Regions from separate parts of the Mesorhizobium huakuii genome, predicted to be linked through region 2. Evidence: riboswitches for the same ligand, from Rfam matches in the RefSeq annotation. Region 2 holds a riboswitch; the other holds the start of a gene.
The links. A riboswitch is a leader RNA that binds a small molecule or an ion and turns the genes downstream of it on or off. The one in region 2 is predicted to bind cobalamin.
Positions count from the first base shown of each region.

Region 1: another riboswitch for cobalamin. It lies ahead of bluB (5,6-dimethylbenzimidazole synthase); the one in region 2 lies ahead of HB778_RS00220 (CbtB domain-containing protein).

Region 1 covers NZ_CP050296.1:4,913,231-4,919,232, reverse strand. The annotation lists gene dxs (1-deoxy-D-xylulose-5-phosphate synthase) at 1-1,073, opposite strand, end outside; gene HB778_RS23650 (pirin family protein) at 1,258-2,178, opposite strand; gene HB778_RS23645 (DUF2277 domain-containing protein) at 2,219-2,485, opposite strand; gene HB778_RS23640 (exodeoxyribonuclease VII small subunit) at 2,584-2,835, opposite strand; gene HB778_RS23635 (histone deacetylase family protein) at 2,839-3,765, opposite strand; cobalamin riboswitch at 3,887-4,066, shown strand; partial or broken gene bluB (5,6-dimethylbenzimidazole synthase) at 4,168-4,749, shown strand; gene HB778_RS23625 (hypothetical protein) at 4,905-5,888, opposite strand; gene HB778_RS23620 (TetR/AcrR family transcriptional regulator) at 5,984-6,002, opposite strand, start outside.
Region 2 covers NZ_CP050296.1:40,589-53,390, forward strand. The annotation lists gene HB778_RS00180 (RidA family protein) at 99-482, shown strand; gene HB778_RS00185 (creatininase family protein) at 537-1,340, shown strand; gene HB778_RS00190 (tyrosine phosphatase family protein) at 1,341-1,850, opposite strand; gene cobD (threonine-phosphate decarboxylase CobD) at 1,847-2,893, opposite strand; gene cbiB (adenosylcobinamide-phosphate synthase CbiB) at 2,892-3,863, shown strand; gene cobO (cob(I)yrinic acid a,c-diamide adenosyltransferase) at 4,190-4,804, opposite strand; gene cobU (bifunctional adenosylcobinamide kinase/adenosylcobinamide-phosphate guanylyltransferase) at 4,806-5,321, opposite strand; gene HB778_RS00215 (CbtA family protein) at 5,314-6,117, opposite strand; gene HB778_RS00220 (CbtB domain-containing protein) at 6,133-6,312, opposite strand; cobalamin riboswitch at 6,346-6,543, opposite strand; gene HB778_RS42695 (aromatic ring-hydroxylating oxygenase subunit alpha) at 6,675-7,358, shown strand; gene HB778_RS42700 (SRPBCC family protein) at 7,358-7,843, shown strand; gene HB778_RS00230 (MFS transporter) at 7,847-9,046, opposite strand; gene HB778_RS00235 (heparan-alpha-glucosaminide N-acetyltransferase) at 9,256-10,254, shown strand; gene HB778_RS00240 (methyltransferase family protein) at 10,251-10,727, shown strand; gene HB778_RS00245 (MerR family transcriptional regulator) at 10,734-11,120, opposite strand; gene HB778_RS00250 (hypothetical protein) at 11,365-12,144, opposite strand; gene mgtE (magnesium transporter) at 12,360-12,802, opposite strand, start outside.

The sequences.
Region 1 (6,002 bases), 2.3 Mb from region 2:
TCGCCGAACAGGTCCAGCCCCGTGCCGCTCGGCATGGCGGCGGTGACGGCGACGATGCGGTCGTCCTCACGGGCCTCCTGGATCAGGCTTTCGGCGAACACCTTGGTGTAGGCCGGTGCGTTGGCCGGTGCCTTGGCCTGTGCGCCGGTGATGACGTCGAACTTGTTGACGCCGTGATATTTGTCGGCGGCGGCTTCCGCCGGCGCGTAGCCCTTGCCCTTCTGGGTGACGACATGGATCAGCACTGGGCCTTCGCCATTGTCGCGGACGTTCTTCAGCACCGGGATCAGATGTTCGAGATTGTGACCATCGATCGGGCCGATGTGGTAGAAGCCGAGCTCTTCGAACAGTGTGCCGCCGGTGACATAGCCGCGTGCATGCTCGACCGCGCGGGTGATCGCGCGATCGGCGCGCTTGCCGAGATAGGACGTCAACTTCTTGCCGAAGTCGCGCAGGCCGGCATAGGCCTTGCCCGAGGCCAGCCGCGCCAGATAGGCGCTCATGGCGCCGGTCGGCGGCGCAATCGACATGTCGTTGTCGTTGAGGATGACGATGAGCCGGGCGTCGAGCGCGCCAGCATTGTTCATCGCCTCATAGGCCATGCCGGCCGACATGGCGCCGTCGCCGATGACGGCGATGACATTGTTGCGGCCGCCGGAGAGGTCGCGGGCGGCGGCCATGCCGAGACCGGCCGAGATCGATGTCGAGGAGTGGGCGGCGCCGAAGGGATCGTACTCGCTCTCGGCACGGCGGGTGAAGCCGGACAGGCCACCTTCCTGACGTAGCGTGCGGATGCGGTCACGCCGGCCGGTCAGGATCTTGTGCGGATAGGCCTGGTGGCCGACATCCCAGATCAGCCGGTCATCCGGCGTGTTGAAGACGTAATGCAGCGCCACCGTCAGTTCGACGACGCCAAGGCCAGCGCCAAGATGGCCGCCGGTGCGCGACACCGCGTCGACCAGTTCGAGGCGAAGCTCGGAAGCCAGTTGCGGCAGCTCGCTCTCGTCAAGCGCGCGCAAATCCGCCGGAATGCGGACCTTGTCGAGAAGCGGCGTATGCGGCGTTGCGTTCACGGGTGCTCAGGCTTTCTGTTCAACGGCGGGATAGGCCGCCGGCCTGCGAAAGTAAATGCGTGTCAGTGACGCGGGCCTGCTCCCAAAAGGACAGTGCGTCGAAACAGTCTATGCCCGCGCTTCCAAGTCCTTGTTTTCATGCATATCGTGGCCCCGAAACCGGGCCGCTTTTGGGCGATATTCATTAGTTTTCCGGCAGCGGAATAAACTCTTCCTCATCTCCAGGAACGATATCGAAGCGGCCCGTCTTCCATTCTTGTTTGGCCTGTTCGATGCGCTCCTTGGACGAGGAGACGAAATTCCACCAGATGTAGCGCTTCGAGCCGAGCGAGGCGCCGCCGAACAGCATGAAATGCGCGCCGCTTTGCGACGATATGATGATCTCGTCACCGGGCCGGAACACCAGCAGTCGCTCGGCCGGAAAGACGTCGCCTGAAATCGAAACCTCGCCTTCCAGTGTGTAGATGGCGCGTTCTTCGGCATCGGCCGGGATTTTCACGCTGGCGCCAGGCGTCAGCCTGAGATCGGCATAGAGCGTCTCGGTATCGGCCCGCACCGGGGAGCGCAGCCCCTGGAAATCGCCGATGACGATGCGGCCGCGGACGCCTTCGGCGTCGATTTCAGGGAGCCGCAAGGCCGCGGTGTTCTCGAACACCGGCGCCACTTCCTCCTTGCCGTCGGGCAGCGCCAGCCATGTCTGCAGGCCGGAGATCGACATCGGCGCGCCGCGCAACTCCTCGGGCGTGCGTTCGGAGTGGACGATGCCGCGGCCGGCGGTCATCAGGTTAACGTCGCCGGGCTGGATCACCATTTCCGTGCCGAGCGAATCGCGATGCCTGATCTTGCCGTCGAACAGATAGGTCACCGTCGACAGGCCGATATGCGGATGCGGACGGACATCCATCGCCTGGCCACCGCGCAGGATCGCCGGGCCCATCCGATCGAAAAAGATGAAGGGCCCGACCAGCCGCCTCTTGGCGGTCGGCAAAGCGCGACGGACCTCGAAGCCGCCAATGTCCTTGGCGTTCGGGATGACCATCAGCTCGATCTGGTCGCTGGCGAAGGCGTCGCCGGCTTCAGGGTCTTTCCCGGGAAAGAAGCTCATGGACTCTCCTTGTCAGCGGTCGTGGACCGCTTTGGCAGCGTCAGGCAAAGCGGATCGCCGCCTTTGCCCGCAGTTTGGCCGCCACCTCTTCGCGATTGCGCGGATGCTGATGGGTTTCGAGTGAATCGAGAAGTTCGCGCGCCGATGCCGCGATGGCCTCGACGGCGTGGTCGAACGCATGCTGGTTCTGTTTCGACGGGCGTGTCGTTCCGCTCAGCTTGCGGACGAACTGAAGGGCCGCGTCGCGCACTTCGTCATTGGTTGCCGGCGGATCAAAATTGAACAGGGTCTTGATGTTTCTGCACATCGCTTCCGTATCTCCTCTTGTCCAAGGCGCCATATCAACGGCGACGAACTCTATCCTCAAACACGATGATGTCCAAAACTCGGTGAACGGCTTGCGCCTCATTCCGCGTCGAGCGGCTCGGTTCCGACCGGCTTGCCGTCGCGCGACAGCCTGATCTTCTCGACCTTGTCCTCGGCGGCCTTCAGCAGCCGATCGCAATGCGCCTTCAGCGCCTCGCCGCGCTCATAGATCTTGATCGACTGGTCGAGCGGCACGTCGCCACGCTCCAGATCATCGACGATCTTTTCCAGTGCGTCGAGTGCCTGCTCGAAGCTCATCGCCTTGACGTCTTCGTTGGTCTCAGCAGCCATCATTCATCCTTTCATCAGTCGCCCGACATGGGCGGCGACCGAAAATGCCAGTCCCTGCAGATCGTAGCCGCCCTCGAGCAGGCTGACGAGCCGGTTGCCGCTGTGGCGCGCGGCGCGCTGCATCAGCTGGCCTGTCGCCCAGTCGAAATCATCCTCGGTCAGATTGATCTCGGCCAGCGGGTCGCGGTGATGCGCGTCGAAACCAGCCGAAATGATGATCAAATCGGGCGCGAAATTGTCGAGCGCCGGCAGCACCCGGGACAGGAAGGCATCGCGAAACACCTCGCCGCCGGTCTGTGGCGCCAGAGGCGCGTTGACGATGTTGCCGGCGCCGGTCTCGTTCTTCGCGCCGGTGCCGGGATAGAGCGGCATCTGGTGCGTCGAGCAATAGAGCACTGAAGGATCGTCCCAGAAAATATCCTGCGTGCCGTTGCCGTGATGGACATCCCAATCGACGACGGCAACGCGCTCGGCGCCATGCTTCTTCTGCGCGTAGCGGGCCGCAATCGCCGCCGTGTTGAAGAAGCAGAAGCCCATCGCGGTGCTCTTTTCGGCATGGTGGCCGGGCGGGCGGGCGGCGACGAAGACATTGTCGGCGCGGCCGGCAAAGACGTCGTCGACGGCAGCGTTGGCGGCGCCGATCGCGGTGATCACCGCCTGCCAGCTCTTTGGGCTCGCGGTGGTGTCGGCATCGATACGGGCAAGGCCCTCTTCGGGAATGGCGGCGCGCACGCGGGCGACGAAATCGGCGGGATGCGCGTAGAGGATGGTCGCTTCATCGCCCTCCGGCGCCTTGACGCGATCAAGCGCAGCAAAGGTCTCGTCATCGAGCACGCGCTCGATGGCGCGCAAGCGGTCCGGCCGCTCGGGGTGACCGGGCGGGGTGATGTGTTCGAGGAAGATCGGATGGGTGTAGAGACGGGTTGTCATGCTCCCTATCTAGTGCCCCGGCGCTGCGATGGCCATGCATTGCGGCTCGATCGCTGGGGAAAATCACGCCTGCGTCCATTGGCGTCGCTGCGGGGATTGGCGCCGCGGCGGCTTCGGCGTAAGGTCGCCGCCACTGCCTGGTGCTCGCCGCAAGCGGGAGAATCGGGAACACGGTTGAATTCCGTGGCGTGCCCAACGCTGTGAGGGGGACCGCGCCGGTAAATGCCACTGTCGATGACGGGAAGGCACCGGACGCGGGTTGATCCCAAGCCAGAAGACCGGCCTGGCAGGCATCGTCATCCGCATGGTCAGGCGGGTGACATCAGAGTGACGTGCGTCCAGTTGGACGCACAAAGTACGCTCTGACGATGTGAAACCATAGCAATCGCAAGGGGACAAGCGATGCCGGAAGATATGACCGCTCCTATGGGCGACGGATTTGACCAAAGGGCGCGCGACGCGGTCTATCGCGCGATGTTCACGCGGCGCGATGTGCGCAGCCATTTCCTGCCCACAGGGCTCGACGACGAGGTGCTGGCACGGCTGCTGCTTGCCGCGCACCATGCGCCATCGGTCGGCTTCATGCAGCCGTGGAATTTCATTGTCATCCGCGATGCCGCGCGACGGGCTGATGTGCGCGACCTGTTCCTGGCCGCGCGCGAACAGGAACTGCCTGAAATCGAGGAAGAACGGCAGGCGCTCTACCGCAAGCTCAAGCTGGAAGGCATCTGCGAAAGCGCCCTCAACATCTGCATCACCTGCGACCGCCGGCGCTCGCAGGGTTCGCCGCTGGGGCGCTGGCACAATCCGGAGATGGATCTCTACAGCACGGTCTGCGCGGTGCAGAATTTCTGGTTGGCAGCGCGCGCCGAAGGCATCGGCGTCGGTTGGGTTAGCATCATTGAACCGCAAGCGCTGAAAAGCCTGCTGTCCATTCCCGAGCATGTAACGCCGATCGCCTATCTCTGCGTTGGCCGGGTTTCCGAGTTCGCACCGAAACCGGACCTTGAAACGCATGGCTGGGGTCGGCGCCTGCCGCTGCCCGAACTGATCATGAGCGAGACCTTTTGCGGGCAAGGCGAGGCACCGCTCAAGTTAGCTGTGGCGCACCTCAACACCGTCGCCTGCGCGCCCGCCGATCAGCGCGTTGCGCCGGCCGTGCCCCAGCGCGAGCCGCCGAAGGAGGCCAGCGCCTTGTCCTTCAATTCCCGGAATTTCGACGACGCCTCGGCCAGCCTGATGTCCCAGGCCGGATCAGGCACCTGGCCGGCGATGGTCTTGAAATAGACCTGCATCAGGCAAGCGATGGCGAAGGGCTCGATAAAGGCCGCCTTGAAGGCCCAGGCGAAGACGATAGCGAGCACGAAGGCCCAGCCGGCGAGTTGGCCGGGCATCATGAATAAAATGGCTGCGGCCGGAGCCAGCATCAGCAGGAAGATGACGAAGGAAACGCCCCACATGATGACCGCCAGCCAGACGGCGTTCTTGACCATGGTCTTGCCGTTCTGGGCATAGAGCACCACGCCCTGACGCGCCGTTTCGAAGGGCGAGGACGAATTGATGCGGATGTTGTAGCCGAGGATGATCTCGTCGACATAGGTCAGCGACAGGCGAATCACCGTGTTGATGAAGGAAACAAGGCCGCTCAGGCCCGGAATGGGCAGGAAAGCGGCGATCCCGCCGAGCAGGCCGGTGATGGCGCGAATGGCGCCCTTGACCAGCTGGTCGACGACGAAAAGGATGTTGGCCTCGGCGAAACGCTCCGTCACGACCTGCCGGGCATAGGCGATCTGGTTCTGGCCGTCGGGGACATCCCGGCCGTCGATCAGATGGACCATGACGGCGATATGGCCGGCCTTGACGACATAGAGAATGTATTCCCGGATCCAGTAGACGGCGATCGAGACAACGCCGAAGCCGACCACGCCGCCCCACAGGGCGAAGGACATCGGTCCATCGGGATCGGTGGAGATATTGCCGACACCATAGCCGACGGAAGCGCCGGTGCCGGTCGCCACGATGTAGGCCAGCGTGATGCCGAAATAGATGATCATGCGAAAGACAATGAAAGGCCAGGTCCGCATCATGATGGACACCGACCTGCCGATCTCGAAATCCCACATGCCCGAATCTCCCCTCAGAGATGGCTGCAGAGGATGCGCTCACCCCGAAGATTGTCAATCGTGAGCAGTGGCCAGCGGAGCGCCCGACGGGGATTTCAGTTCTGTTGCGAAGCT
Region 2 (12,802 bases):
TTTTTGAACGCCTGTCCACAATCGCGCCAGCGCCATGCACGGCCGTCTTGAAGCTGTAGTGAATGCCGTCTTAGGCTGACGGTATCCAGGAGATTGCCATGTTCAGATTCCTCACCCCGAAGTCGATCAAGCCGCCCTTTGCCCGCTACAGCCACGGCGTCGAAGTGCCGGCGGGCAAGCGGCTGGTGCTGTGCTCTGGCCAGGTCGCGATCACGGCGGACGACCAGATTCCCGAGGACGCCGGCGCCCAGGCAGAGCTCTGCTTCCGCAACATCGAGGCGATCCTTGCAGAGGCGGGATTGGGGCTCGGGGATATCGTGCGCATCAACGCCTACGTTACCGACCGCGCGCATCTGCGGCCCTATATGGATGTCCGCGACCGGCTGTTTTCGAGCCCTGCGCCGGCCTCGACGCTGATGATCGTTTCCGGCTTTGCCCGACCAGAGTTCAAGGTCGAAGTCGAGGCCATCGCTGCCGGGTGATCGACAGGAAGCCTGTACCGCGCTAGGTCTGGCCGTACATCGAAGAGAAATGACATGACTGTAGCCAAAAGACGCGTCTGGTGGGGCGACTACCGGACCACAGAATATGCCTCGATCGATCCGGAGGCGACGATCGCCGTTCTGCCGGTGGCGGCGATCGAGCAGCATGGACCGCATCTGCCTGTTTCGACCGACACCTCGATCATGAACGGCATGCTCGACACGGTCATTTCGCGCCTGCCCGACGATCTCGACATCCGCATCCTGCCGGTCCAGGCGGTCGGCAAGTCGAACGAGCATCTGCATGCGCCGGGCACCCTCACTTTGCCGGCAACGACGCTGGTCGAGGCCTGGACCGAACTTGGCGTGTCCATCGCGCGCGCCGGCGTGCGTAAGCTCATCGTCGTCAATTCGCATGGCGGCAATGAAGAGATCATGGGCATCATCACGCGCGAATTGCGGGTGCGCGAAAAGATGCTGGCCGTGAAGACGAGTTGGCAGCGTTTTGGCCGACCGGCCGGCATGTATACCGAGCTCGAGGACCGCCACGGCATCCATGGCGGCGATGTCGAGACCTCTTTGATGCTGCATTTCCGGCCGGACCTCGTCGACATGGGCAAGGCCGACAATTTCGTTTCCAATGTTGCGAGGGCCGAGAAGGAATTCGCGCTCCTGCGCCACACAGGCACCCACGCCTTTGCCTGGATCGCCAGCGACCTCAACCCGAACGGCGTGGTCGGCGACGCCAGCATCGCTACGGCTGAAAAAGGCCGGCTGACGGCAGAGCATCAGGCTGATGGTTTCATCAGCCTGCTCAGGGATGTGCGCAAGGCGAAGCTGGCCAACTGGCTGAAGTAACTAACCGTCTATTTTAAGCTCGAAGGGCGTGCCTTCGAAGGCGTCGGCGCCGCGCCCGATCGACTGGATCGCCTCGATCATGCGGCCATTGCGCTCAAGCAGCGCATCGGCCACGGCAATGAGCCGAGGGTTGGGTGTTGCCGAGGGCGACAGCGCCCGCAATGTCCGGGCCAGTTCGGCCTCGTCGCGTTTTGGCGCGAGTGCGGCGACGATGATGTAGGCCGAAGCGGTCGAGCGGCTGATGCCGGCATAGCAATGCACGACCATAGGCTTTGTCCGATCCCAGCGGCGGGCGAAATCGAGCAGGTTGCGGACATGCTCCTCGCCCGGCATGGTCATGCCGTCCTGCGCCACCGCGATATCGTGCATGACCAGGTGCAGATGGTTTTCGCTCGATATCGAGGCCGGACGCGTCACATCGGTTCCGACGGAGAGCAGCGACAGCATGCGGTCGGCACCGGTCCTGGCCACCGTTTCCTCTATCTTCGCTAGCGAGCAGACATGGATCATGGTTTTGAACCTTTTTGTCGATCCTCGCGCCGCGTCGCCCATTCGGCAAGGGCCGATTCGAGCCGCTGCCATTCCAGCTCACTCCCCGGCAGGCCGGCGCGCAGGACATGCGGTCGGTCGGAGAAATGCCGAAGCAGGACGCCGCGCTCGCCAAGCGCTGAAAACAGGCCGGCCGCATCCGGCAGGCTGACATAGCGGAACAACGTGGTGCCGCCCGCGACAGGCACGTCGAAACGGCCGAACAATGCGTCAAGCTGCGCGGCTGCCTCGGCAAGCGATGCCCGCATTGCGTCCTGCCAGCCAATATCGGCAAGCGCGCGAATACCATATTCCAGCGTTGGGCCGGCGACGGCCCACGGGCCGAATTGCGTTTCCAGCAATTCTACGGTTGCGGCATCGGAAAGCGCGAAGCCAAGCCGCAGGCCGGCCAGGCCAAAGAACTTGCCGAACGAGCGCAGCACGACGATGCCGCCTTGATCGACATCACCGGCAAGGCTGTGTTCACGCGGGCCGACATCCATGAACGCTTCGTCGACGACCAGCAGCCCGCCTCTGGCGCGCAATCCGGCGGCCAGAACCAGCAGCCGGTCGTGCTCGATGACGCGACCATCGGGATTGTTCGGATTGACGATGATGGCAAGGTCAGCCTGCGCCAGTGCCACAAAATCGCTGACTTCGGCCACCTCGTGCCCGGCGATTGCCGCGGCACGGGCATGTTCGGCATAGGTCGGCCCCAGCACCAATGCCTTGCCGGGCCTGACCAGCGACGCCACGCGCGGCAGCAGGATCTGCGTGCCGGGTGCCGCGACGACATTGGCTGGCGACGGCGCGCCATAGGTTCTAGCCGCGATTTCTGTCAGCTCGTGAATCCGCGTGGCTTCCGGCAATCGCGACAGCGAGGTGGCGGGCAGGTCGAAAAACGGGTAGGAGTGCGGGTTGATACCGGTCGAGAGGTCGACGAAAGGCAGCACGGCGTTGGGGAAAAGCGCCCTCGCCCGGCCAAGACTTCCACCATGGTCCACCGCTCCTTCAAGAAGCTTCATGTCAGTCCTGATCGCTTTCCTGTCATTGGCCGTCGAACGTGTCCTGGGTTACCCGGACTGGCTGTTCCGCGCCATCGGCCATCCCGTAACGTGGTTCGGCAGGCTGATATCCTTTCTCGATCGCAGGCTCAACCGCGCCACTGATCCCGACGCGCTGCGTCGCCAACGCGGTGTCCAGGCGCTGCTGGTCATCGTGCTGGTGCCCGCGGTGGTCGGCCTCGGCGTACAGCTTGTCCTGCTCTGGTTCGTTCCCCTGGGATTTTTCATCGCCGCCCTTCTGGCGACATCGCTGCTGTCGCAGAAGAGCCTCTACGAGCACGTCGAGGCCGTGGCCGATGCGCTCGACAGCGCCGGCCTCGCCATGGGCCGTGTTGCCGTCTCGAGAATCGTCGGCCGCGATCCCGAAGCGCTCGACAGGGCCGCCATCTGCCGTGCGGCGATCGAAAGCTTGGCCGAGAATTTTTCCGACGGCATCGTCGCCCCTGCCTTCTGGACCGGTGTCGGCGGATTGGCCGGCGGCGCTGCCTACAAGGCCGCCAACACCGCCGATTCGATGATCGGCCACCGCACCCCGCGCCATGAGGCCTTCGGCTGGGCGGCGGCGCGCTTCGACGACTGGATCAACCTGCCGGCATCAAGGCTGACGGCGCTGCTGATCGTGCTGGCGGCTTTCCTGGTCAAGGGAGCCGACGCCAGCAGTTCATGGCAGGCGGTGCGGCGCGATGCGAAAAAACACCGCTCGCCCAATGCCGGCTGGCCGGAAGCGGCCATGGCCGGCGCGCTTGGCCTGGCACTTGCCGGGCCACGCAGCTATGGCGGCATCGTGGTCGACGATGTCTTTATGGGCGAAGGCGGCCGCCGCGACGTCGATAGCGACGACATCAGGCAAGCACTGAAACTCTACCACGTCGCCGATTATCTGCTTATCGTGCTGTTCGCGGTGGTCTCGGTCGTCGTTATTCTGGCCTAACCTCACCCCTCGTGAGTTCGCTCTCGAAGGGGAGGATGGGAGCCGGGCTACAACAGGTTCGCGCCTTTCCTCTCCCCCGTCGATCGGGGGAGAGGTGGCTCGGCGAAGCCGAGACGGAGTGGGGGTCGACCAGCTCGGCAGTCGCGTTTTCGCACCCGCCGGGTCGCGCTTGCCTGTCTGAGACCGCGCGTTCGATAACCGCCTTCCCCCAATCCGTCGCTGCTTCGCAGCGCCACCTTCCCCCTCCGGAGGGAAAGGAAGGGAGCCCCGCTGGGAGCGTTTGGCGACCTGACTTGAACGCTTACCCACAAAGGGGACAACAGATCTCAAAACTCGATCCCCTGCTGCGCTTTCACGCCCGCCGAAAAATGGTGCTTGGTCACGCCCATCTCGGTGACCAGATCAGCGGCCTCGACCAGCGCCGGCTTGGCGTTGCGGCCGGTGACGACGACATGCAGGCCTTCGCGCCGCGCTTTCAGCGCCGCAACCACCTTTTCGAGATCGAGATAGTCGTAGCGCAGCGCGATGTTGAGCTCGTCGAGCACGACTAGGCTGATCGACGGATCGGCGATCAACTCCAGCGCCTTGGCCCAGGCAGCCTCGGCCGCCGCGATGTCGCGCTTCAGATCCTGCGTCTCCCAGGTAAAACCCTCGCCCATTGCATGCCAGACGACGCGGTCGCCGAAGGCAGCAAACGCATCCTTCTCGCCGGTGTGCCACTTGCCCTTGATGAACTGGACGACGCCGACGCGCTTGCCATAGCCGAGCATTCTGAGCGCCAGGCCGAAGGCGGCCGTGGTCTTGCCCTTACCCGGGCCGGTGTTGACAATGAGCAGCCCCTTCTCGACCGTCTTGCTGGCCACCTCGGCGTCCTGCACCGCCTTGCGCTTGGCCATCTTGGCGCGGTGGCGCTCCTCGTCCTTATTGTCGATGTCGGTCATGTCATTTCACCTTGAGCGGCAGCCCCGCCACCATCAGCAGCACCGTATCGGCAATCGCCGCGACCTGCTGGTTGAGCCTTCCGGCATCATCGCGAAAACGGCGCGCCAAGGCATTGTCCGGCACGATGCCTTGCCCGACTTCGTTGGACACCACGAACCAGGGCCCGCGTGGCCGTGACAGCACATCCGCCAGCCGCCGGCATTCGGCTCCAACGTCGTGATCGGCCAGCATGTGATTGGTCAGCCACAGTGTCAGGCAGTCGACCAGCACCGGCTGGTTGTCGGGCAAGGCCTCGAGCGCGCCGGCGAGATCGAGCGGTGCGTCGATAGTCATCCAGCCCTCGCCGCGCCGCGAGCGGTGCAGCGCGATGCGCTCGCGCATTTCGCTGTCGTAGGCCTCAGCCGTGGCGATATAGGCCCATGGTGACGGCAACGCCGTCGCCAGGGTTTCGGCATGCGCGCTCTTGCCGGAGCGCGCGCCGCCGATGATGAACGTCAGCTTGTTGCGATCAGGCAAAGCTGTCGCGCAGGCTGGTCGCGGTGCCGGTGAAGCGTCCGCGCACCACGCCGACGACGGCGCCGAGCACCAGCCAGAACACCAGGTTGGTCACCGTCACCGCCACCACGAACTGGTGATGCAACCCTTCCGGAATCGCCGTCTCGAAGCTGTCGGGCTGTGGCGCGCCGACGATGTGCGGGGCAACGATCAGCGCCACGGCAAGGATGGCGAGCGGCAGTGACTTGCGGAACGCGATCAGGCCGAGACCAGCCGCGGTTGCCGCCACCGTTGCCCACCACCAGATCTGGCGCGGCAAGAGATCGGCCGCCGGCATGGCCGGCAGTTCCGGCGGTAGGCCGAGACCAGGCGCCAGCGTGAACACGGCAAAGCCGGCCAGGCCCCAGAATACGCCCTGGCGCCAATTGCCGATGCCGCCGGCGAATTCCGAAACCGCGACCAGGATCAGCGCGAAGCCGATGCCGGTGACGATATTGGCAAGCACGCTGAAGGCGAAACGCTCGAAACCGTCTGCCGGCGCCCAACCCTCGTCTTTCGCCGGAGCAGTCACTTCAGCCGGGGCCGGCGCCGCAGTGCTCATGGCATTCCCCGCCGGGGCGGCCGTACTCATGGCAGTGGTATCCGCCGCGGCCGGGGCCGCGGCATGGTCGTGCTTATGGCCGCCGCCGGCCTGTTCGTAGACTTCCGCCTTCAGGATCAGCGGCACAGTGGCATAGGCCTGCATGCAGGCGAGGATGACGCCGGCCACGAGCCCTGCGATCGCCGCGATGAACACGACGTTGCGAAACAGGTTCATGATGTCAGATCCTGGTCAGTGGCAGGGAAACGCCATCGAATGGCGATAGTCGTGAGCCGCATTGTGGACCGCATCGATATGCGAAAAGCCGACAAAGCCCATCACGAAAATGCCGAGCAGCGCGGCGAGCGCCAGCTGCATGAAGCGCGACTGCGAGGAGACGGAGGCGCCGAGGGAGACGGAAGCGGTATTCATATCTTGTCCTTTCACCCTCCACCCGAGGGCCTGTCAGTTTTGCCGTCGTCGGCAGGTCTCCTGGCTCGCGGATCAGCGCCCTTCTCCACCTTCCCGAAGACGAATCTTCAGTGGCATATGGAGAGGACTACCGCACACAGTTGCGGGGGCAGCCACGGCATTGGGCAAGAATTTCGCCCGCACCGCATTCCCTCTTGGCTCCAAAACGGAACCGACGACTGCATGACTATAGGGAAAATCACGACACGCGGCAAACCAAATTCCGCCGGCAAACAGCGCGATTGCGCCATGCCGTCGCGAGGCGCGACAATTGACAATTCTCCTGGCCGGGTGTCGGCTGGCATCTTCACTGGAAGCCAGCCATGCAGCCCATTGCCAGCGAGCGCGCCCCCTACAACGGCCTGACCCAGGCCGAACCGACGCTGCCTTCATCGGCCTATTGGGATGAAGCAGCCTATCAGCGGGATCTCGATGCCATCTGGTACAAAAACTGGCTGCTCGTCTGCCGCGAGGCCGATCTCGCCCAGCCGCTTGCCTTCCGCCGATTCCGCATCGGCACGCAGGACATCATCGTGCTGCGCGACGACACCGGCGCGCTGCGCGCCTTCCACAACACCTGCCGGCATCGCGGCTCGCAGCTTTGCCAGGAGAGCGAGGGCCGGCTGAAGGCGCGGCTGATCACGTGCCCCTACCACGCCTGGTCCTATTCGCTGCGCGGCGACCTCGTGCGCGTGCCGTCGAAATCGTTGCCTGATGGTTTCGACAAGGCCGACCATCCGCTCTACCGCGTCGCGCTCTCGGTGTGGCGTGGTTTCGTCTTCATCAATCTGCAGGAGGATGCGGCGGGCTCCGCGCAGGCCTCCTTCGACCCGGCCTCCGGCAATCTCGGCAACTGGCCGCTGGAAACGCTGGTCTCAGGCCATGTGCTGCGCAAGGTGATGCACTGCAACTGGAAGATTTTTTGGGAAAACTTCAACGAGTGCCTGCACTGTCCGGGCGTGCACAAGGACCTGTCACGGCTGGTGCCGATCTACGGCCGCGCCTGATGAGCCGGCACGATGACCCCGAATGGACGCGCCATGCCGACAATGACGCGCCGGAATTTTCCGGCGGCCTGCGCGCCGGGGCCGAGACCTGGTCGCGCGACGGCAAGACGCATGGGCCGGTCTTCTCAGGCCTGACGCCAGCCGAACGCGCCGCCGGCCAGACCTACGCCACCAGCCTGCCCTCGATGTTCATCGTCGGTCATGTCGACTATGTCAGGACCGTGCGCCTTGTGCCGCTCGGCCCGGAGCAAACCGAACTTGTCGCCGAATGGCTGTTTACCCCCGAGGCCCTGGCCACGACCGACATCGACAACATCGTCGCCTTTGGCACGCAGGTGCTGGAAGAGGATGCGGCGATCTGCGAGGTCAACCAGAGGGGCCTGCGTTCGATGCGTCACACCGCCGGCGTGCTGATGCCCGAAGAGTACGACTTGCACCGCTTCCACAACTGGGTGCGCGAGCAGCACGCGGCGCTTTCTGCCTGATCCTCACAGGGACTTCGGCAGGTAGCGCCACGTGACAAACCCGCAAACCGCCGCCAGCAGCCCGAGCGTGACGAACACCGAGCCCAGTCCAAAGAAGGCCAGCACCACCGAATAGACCAGCGGCGGCGTCAGCTCGGAAAAGTCGAGATAGGTGCGGTAGACTGCCGCCATCTGCGCCCGCTCATAGGAGCGCACCGAGCGCATGAAGGCGGTCGAACCCAGCGCATCGAGCGCGATGGTGAAGAAGGCGCCACACAGCAGGAAAGTGCCGGTGAGCAGCGGCACGCTCTCCCCGACAGCACCCGCCGCCAGAAGCATTGCCGACATGGCGAAATAGGCAAATGTCATGGTGCGCCGGCCGCCAAAGCGTTGTCCGGCCTTGCCCCAGAAGATCGCCATGAACAACAGCGCGTTGCCGGCCGAAACCAGAAGACCGCCGGCCAGCTTGCCCTCGCCGGTGATCACCATGAACAGCGGCCCATAGACGAAGAACGTCGTCCAGAAACAGGAGCGGCCGAAGGCGATCAGCCAGGCAAGCCTCAATCTGGGCTGCGCGACGAAGCGGCCGATATTGGCGAGCGGATTGGCCGGCCGTGTCTTGCCGGGCCGGATCGAAGGGTTGTCGCCAAGCCGATAGGTCCAGAACAGCGCCAATAGCGCCAGCGCGAACACCGCCACCGCACCATGCGCGGCATAGATGCCGAAGCGCGTGTAGAGGAAGATGCCGAGCGTCGGCCCGCCGGTCCAGGCGAGCATCGACCACGCCATGCGCAGCGATTCGGCCTGCATGAAGTCGGTCTTGCGGATGTGGTCCATGATGTAGAGGTTGAGCGTGATCGAGAGCGCACTAGCGCCCATCACACGGCACAGCATGCCGGCCAGTTGCCCGGCCAGCGTGTGGGTAACGAAGAACAGCGAGCCTATTGCAAGGAGGCAGGCGCCTGCCGTGTAGACCCAGCGCCGGGCAAAGCGGCGGATCAGCATCGGCATGAACAAGGTCACGGACAGGCCGAGCAGCGCCACGATGGTGTAGAGGATCGAGACGATCTGCTCATTGTGCAGAATCTCGTAGGCCTGGATCGGGATGACACTCGACACCGTGGCGCGGGCGAAGGATTCGACCGCGTAGAGCGAGGCGAAGGTGCGCGCATCCGCGGCCTTGAGGGCCGGAAGCCAGATCGGATGGCGGACATGGGTGGACATTGCTTCCCCAAAGCAGAATCACCGGCCAAATCTGCCGTGGTCGTTCCCGGACGATTAAGAGGAAACCGACGTGTAACCGGCGAAAAGCGAAACCGGTCAAAGGCTTCCCGGCTCTGGCCTAAAGCGGCGCTTGATCCGATGCCCCGGCCTTCTTCTGTCCCGTCCAACCGTGATAGTCCTCAGGCGGGGCTGAATCAGATCGCGAGACCATGACCATCCATACGCCGACCGCACCCGTTCCGGAGCCATCAAAGCGCATCGTCGCCATCGACATTGTGCGCGGCATCGCGCTGCTGGCCATGGCGAGCTACCATTTCACCTGGGATCTGGAATTCTTCGGCTACACCGATCCAGGCCTCACCGCTTTTGGCTGGTGGAAGATCTACGCACGCTGCATCGCCTCGACTTTCCTGTTCCTGGTCGGCGTCAGCCTGTACCTGGCTCACGGCCAGCAAATCCGCTGGAACGGTTTTTGGAAGCGCTTTGCAATGGTTGCCGGTGCCGCGGTCGCCATTTCGGTGGTCACCCGCATCGCGACGCCGGACGGATTCATCTTCTTCGGCATCCTGCATGAGATCGCGCTCGCCAGCCTGCTCGGCCTCGCCTTCCTGTGGCTGCCGGCCCTGCTGACGCTTGTCGTTGCCGCGCTCGTGATCGCTGCGCCCGTCTATCTGCGCTTCGAGGCCCTGGACCATCCCTGGCTATGGTGGATCGGCCTATCGGCGACCAATCCACGATCCAACGACTATGTGCCGCTGTTTCCATGGTTCGGCGCGGTGCTTATCGGCATCGGCGTGGCGAAACTCACTTCCGCCTCCGGCCTGCGAGCGCGTCTGGCGAGCCTTGCGCCCGGCCGCTGGGCCAATCCGCTGCTCTTCATCGGCCGCCACAGCCTCGCCTTCTACCTGATCCACCAGCCGTTGCTGATCGGCTGCGTCTGGCTGTTTTCGCAAGTCATGCCCGCCCAGGTCGAAACCCCGCAAGTCAATTTCCTGAAAACCTGCCAGCGCTCATGCGAGCAGACGCGCAACGCAACCTTCTGCACCAGCTATTGCAGTTGCATACTGACGACGATCGAGGGCGAGGCCACGCTTGATCGGCTTGAGAACAACGACCAGAGTGCGGAATTCCGGGCGCATCTGGGCGATCTGGCCGCCAGCTGCACGGCCCAGACCGAGGACAAGATGGACGAGGGAGGAACTCAATGACCGAACCCCAGCCGAAGCCCGGGGTGATACCGTGGCCGCCGGTGATCTATATCACCGCCATCGCCATCAGCGTCGCCCTCGGTCTTTTCTATCCCCTGCCCTGGATCGGCGACCTTCTCGGCGACCTCCTGTTCGCCGCCGGCTGGGTGGCACTGTTCGGCGTCGCGGCACTCTGGTTCACTGCCATCCGTACCATGATCAGGGCCAGGACAACGCTTAACCCCAACGCAGTGCCGGATCACCTCGTCACCACAGGTCCTTTCGGCATCACCCGCAACCCGATGTATCTCGCCAACACGCTGCTGTTGATCGGCGTCGCCTTTGTCTCGGGGATCGTCTGGTTCCTGCCGCTGGCGTTCATCGCCGCCTTCGTCACGCAGAAGGTCGCCATCGAGGGCGAGGAAAAGGTGCTGGCGGCGAAGTTCGGCAAGAAATACCGCGACTACGCCAAACGCGTGCGCCGCTGGATTTGAACAGCGTTACGTGTTGACGCCGAGCTCCACCAGCCGCTCGACGCAGGATTCCTCGGCCTGGTCGAGTTCGGCGAGCGTCTCCTCGAGGTCGCGGCGCTTTTGCCGGAGATCCTCGCGCTTTTCCTCGATGCGCTTGATCATCAGCTTGAGTTGACCGACCTCGCCCGGCGGCTCCTTGTACATCTGGATGATTTCGCGGATTTCGTTGATCGAGAAGCCGAGCCTTTTGCCGCGCATGATTTGCCGGATGAGATGGCGGTCGGACGGGCGAAACAGCCGCGTGCGGCCACGCCGCACCGGTTGCACCAGCCCCTCATCCTCATAGAAGCGCAGCGTCCGCGTCGACACGTCGAATTCGCGGGTCAGTTCGGTGATCGAATAATATTCCCGCATTGTCGCTCCATGCCGGAAGCCTGGGCAACACCACGCGGCGTCGCCTTCTGTCCCGAACCAAACCCTTGCCCGCCGGAATCGACATGGCCCCCGCGCGAGCCTCGCACGGCATTTACGTAAAAGTCAATTGAGCAGGGCCCACACCCCAAGGCAATCGCATCGGCTTAACGTGCGTGAGGCTAAGTCGGAAACATCCGCCTGGAGGATGGACTCACTGGTCCTGCCGCCGCGGCATGAGAAGACGTTATTGTGGGACTTCATAGAGAATTTTCGCAACGCCGTGCTCCAGTGGCCGCAGGTCAAACCGCACGGTATAATCCTCTTGCCAGCCGGTGTCGGCCTTGCAACTGTCAACCATACTTGCCGCCTCGGCTTTGGTCAGAACGACCAGGAACGTCTTCAAATCCAGGATTTCAGCAACGTCTGCGATTTCGGAAGTCGGAAAGCCGGCGTCCGCCATCATCTTCAGCACAGTGATGTTCTCGGCGATCCCGTTTGTCCAAGATAGGGCAAACATCGCGGGTGCGATCGCCTGAAAGCATCGCTCCGTCCTTATGCGCATCGGCTCTTTTTCGCGAACAAGTGCTTTGATCTGGTCCAGTTGATCTAGCGTCCGCGGTTTTAACGGAAACGTATACGCCGTAAGAGCCAGTCCGTTTGACGCGTCCGTGAACACGGTCCGGGCAAAGTCGGTCCAAGGCCGTGGCGTTCTCGCGCTGGGGCATGTCTGGCCGGCTTTTAAAGTATCGCCACCGGCGAGGCGCGCGTCGATCGCTTCGACCGTCGCGCGATCGAAGCCGCTGCGCAGCGCCTCGGAAACAAACGTCTGACGTTCGCGCGCCCAGTTCGCATCGTTGGCCGTGGAAGCCTTGACGCAGGCGAGTTCCTGCTGGCGCAGCAACACCATGTAGTCCGCATTGAACAGTGCGACCGACTTAAGCCCTTGCAAAATATCAGCTTGTGAATAGGCGGAATCCGCCGCCGCCGGGCAGACAGCGAACATCCCGAAGATCAGTGCAGTCATAAGTCGGAAGGATACCGCACCCATCATCGCGCCTCCTTGTTGCCAATCGACACGCAGATCATTCAATTCAAATACGGTGGGTGCATTTATCCGGCATTTCACGGACCGCCGGCCACACCGTCCATCTTGGGCAGTATTTTGGCGGAGGCAGAAGCATATATCGTCCGCCTGCCCGGCGGACCACAAGTTTCCGTGCCCCAGAGCGGCCTATGCCTTCACGCGACGCCGAACCACCAGGTGGCAAGGCCGAGGAAGGCGAAGAAGCCGACAACGTCGGTGACCGTGGTGACGAACACCGCCGACGCCACCGCCGGATCGATCTTGAACCGGTCGAGCAGCAGCGGGATAAGGATGCCGGCCAAGGCGGCGACGAACATGTTGATGATCATCGCCGCCGCTATGATGCCGCCCAGATTGGGATCGTGGAACCAGGCCGCCGCGACAATGCCGATCAGGATGGCGAAGACGACGCCGTTGATGAAGCCGACGCCCATCTCGCGACGGATGATGCGGCCGGCATTGTAGATGTCGATATCCTTGGTCGCCAGCGCCCGCACGGTAACGGTCATGGTCTGCGAACCGGCATTGCCGCCCATGCCGGCGACGATCGGCATCAGCACCGCAAGCGCCACGATGTGCTCGATCGTGCGGTCGAACA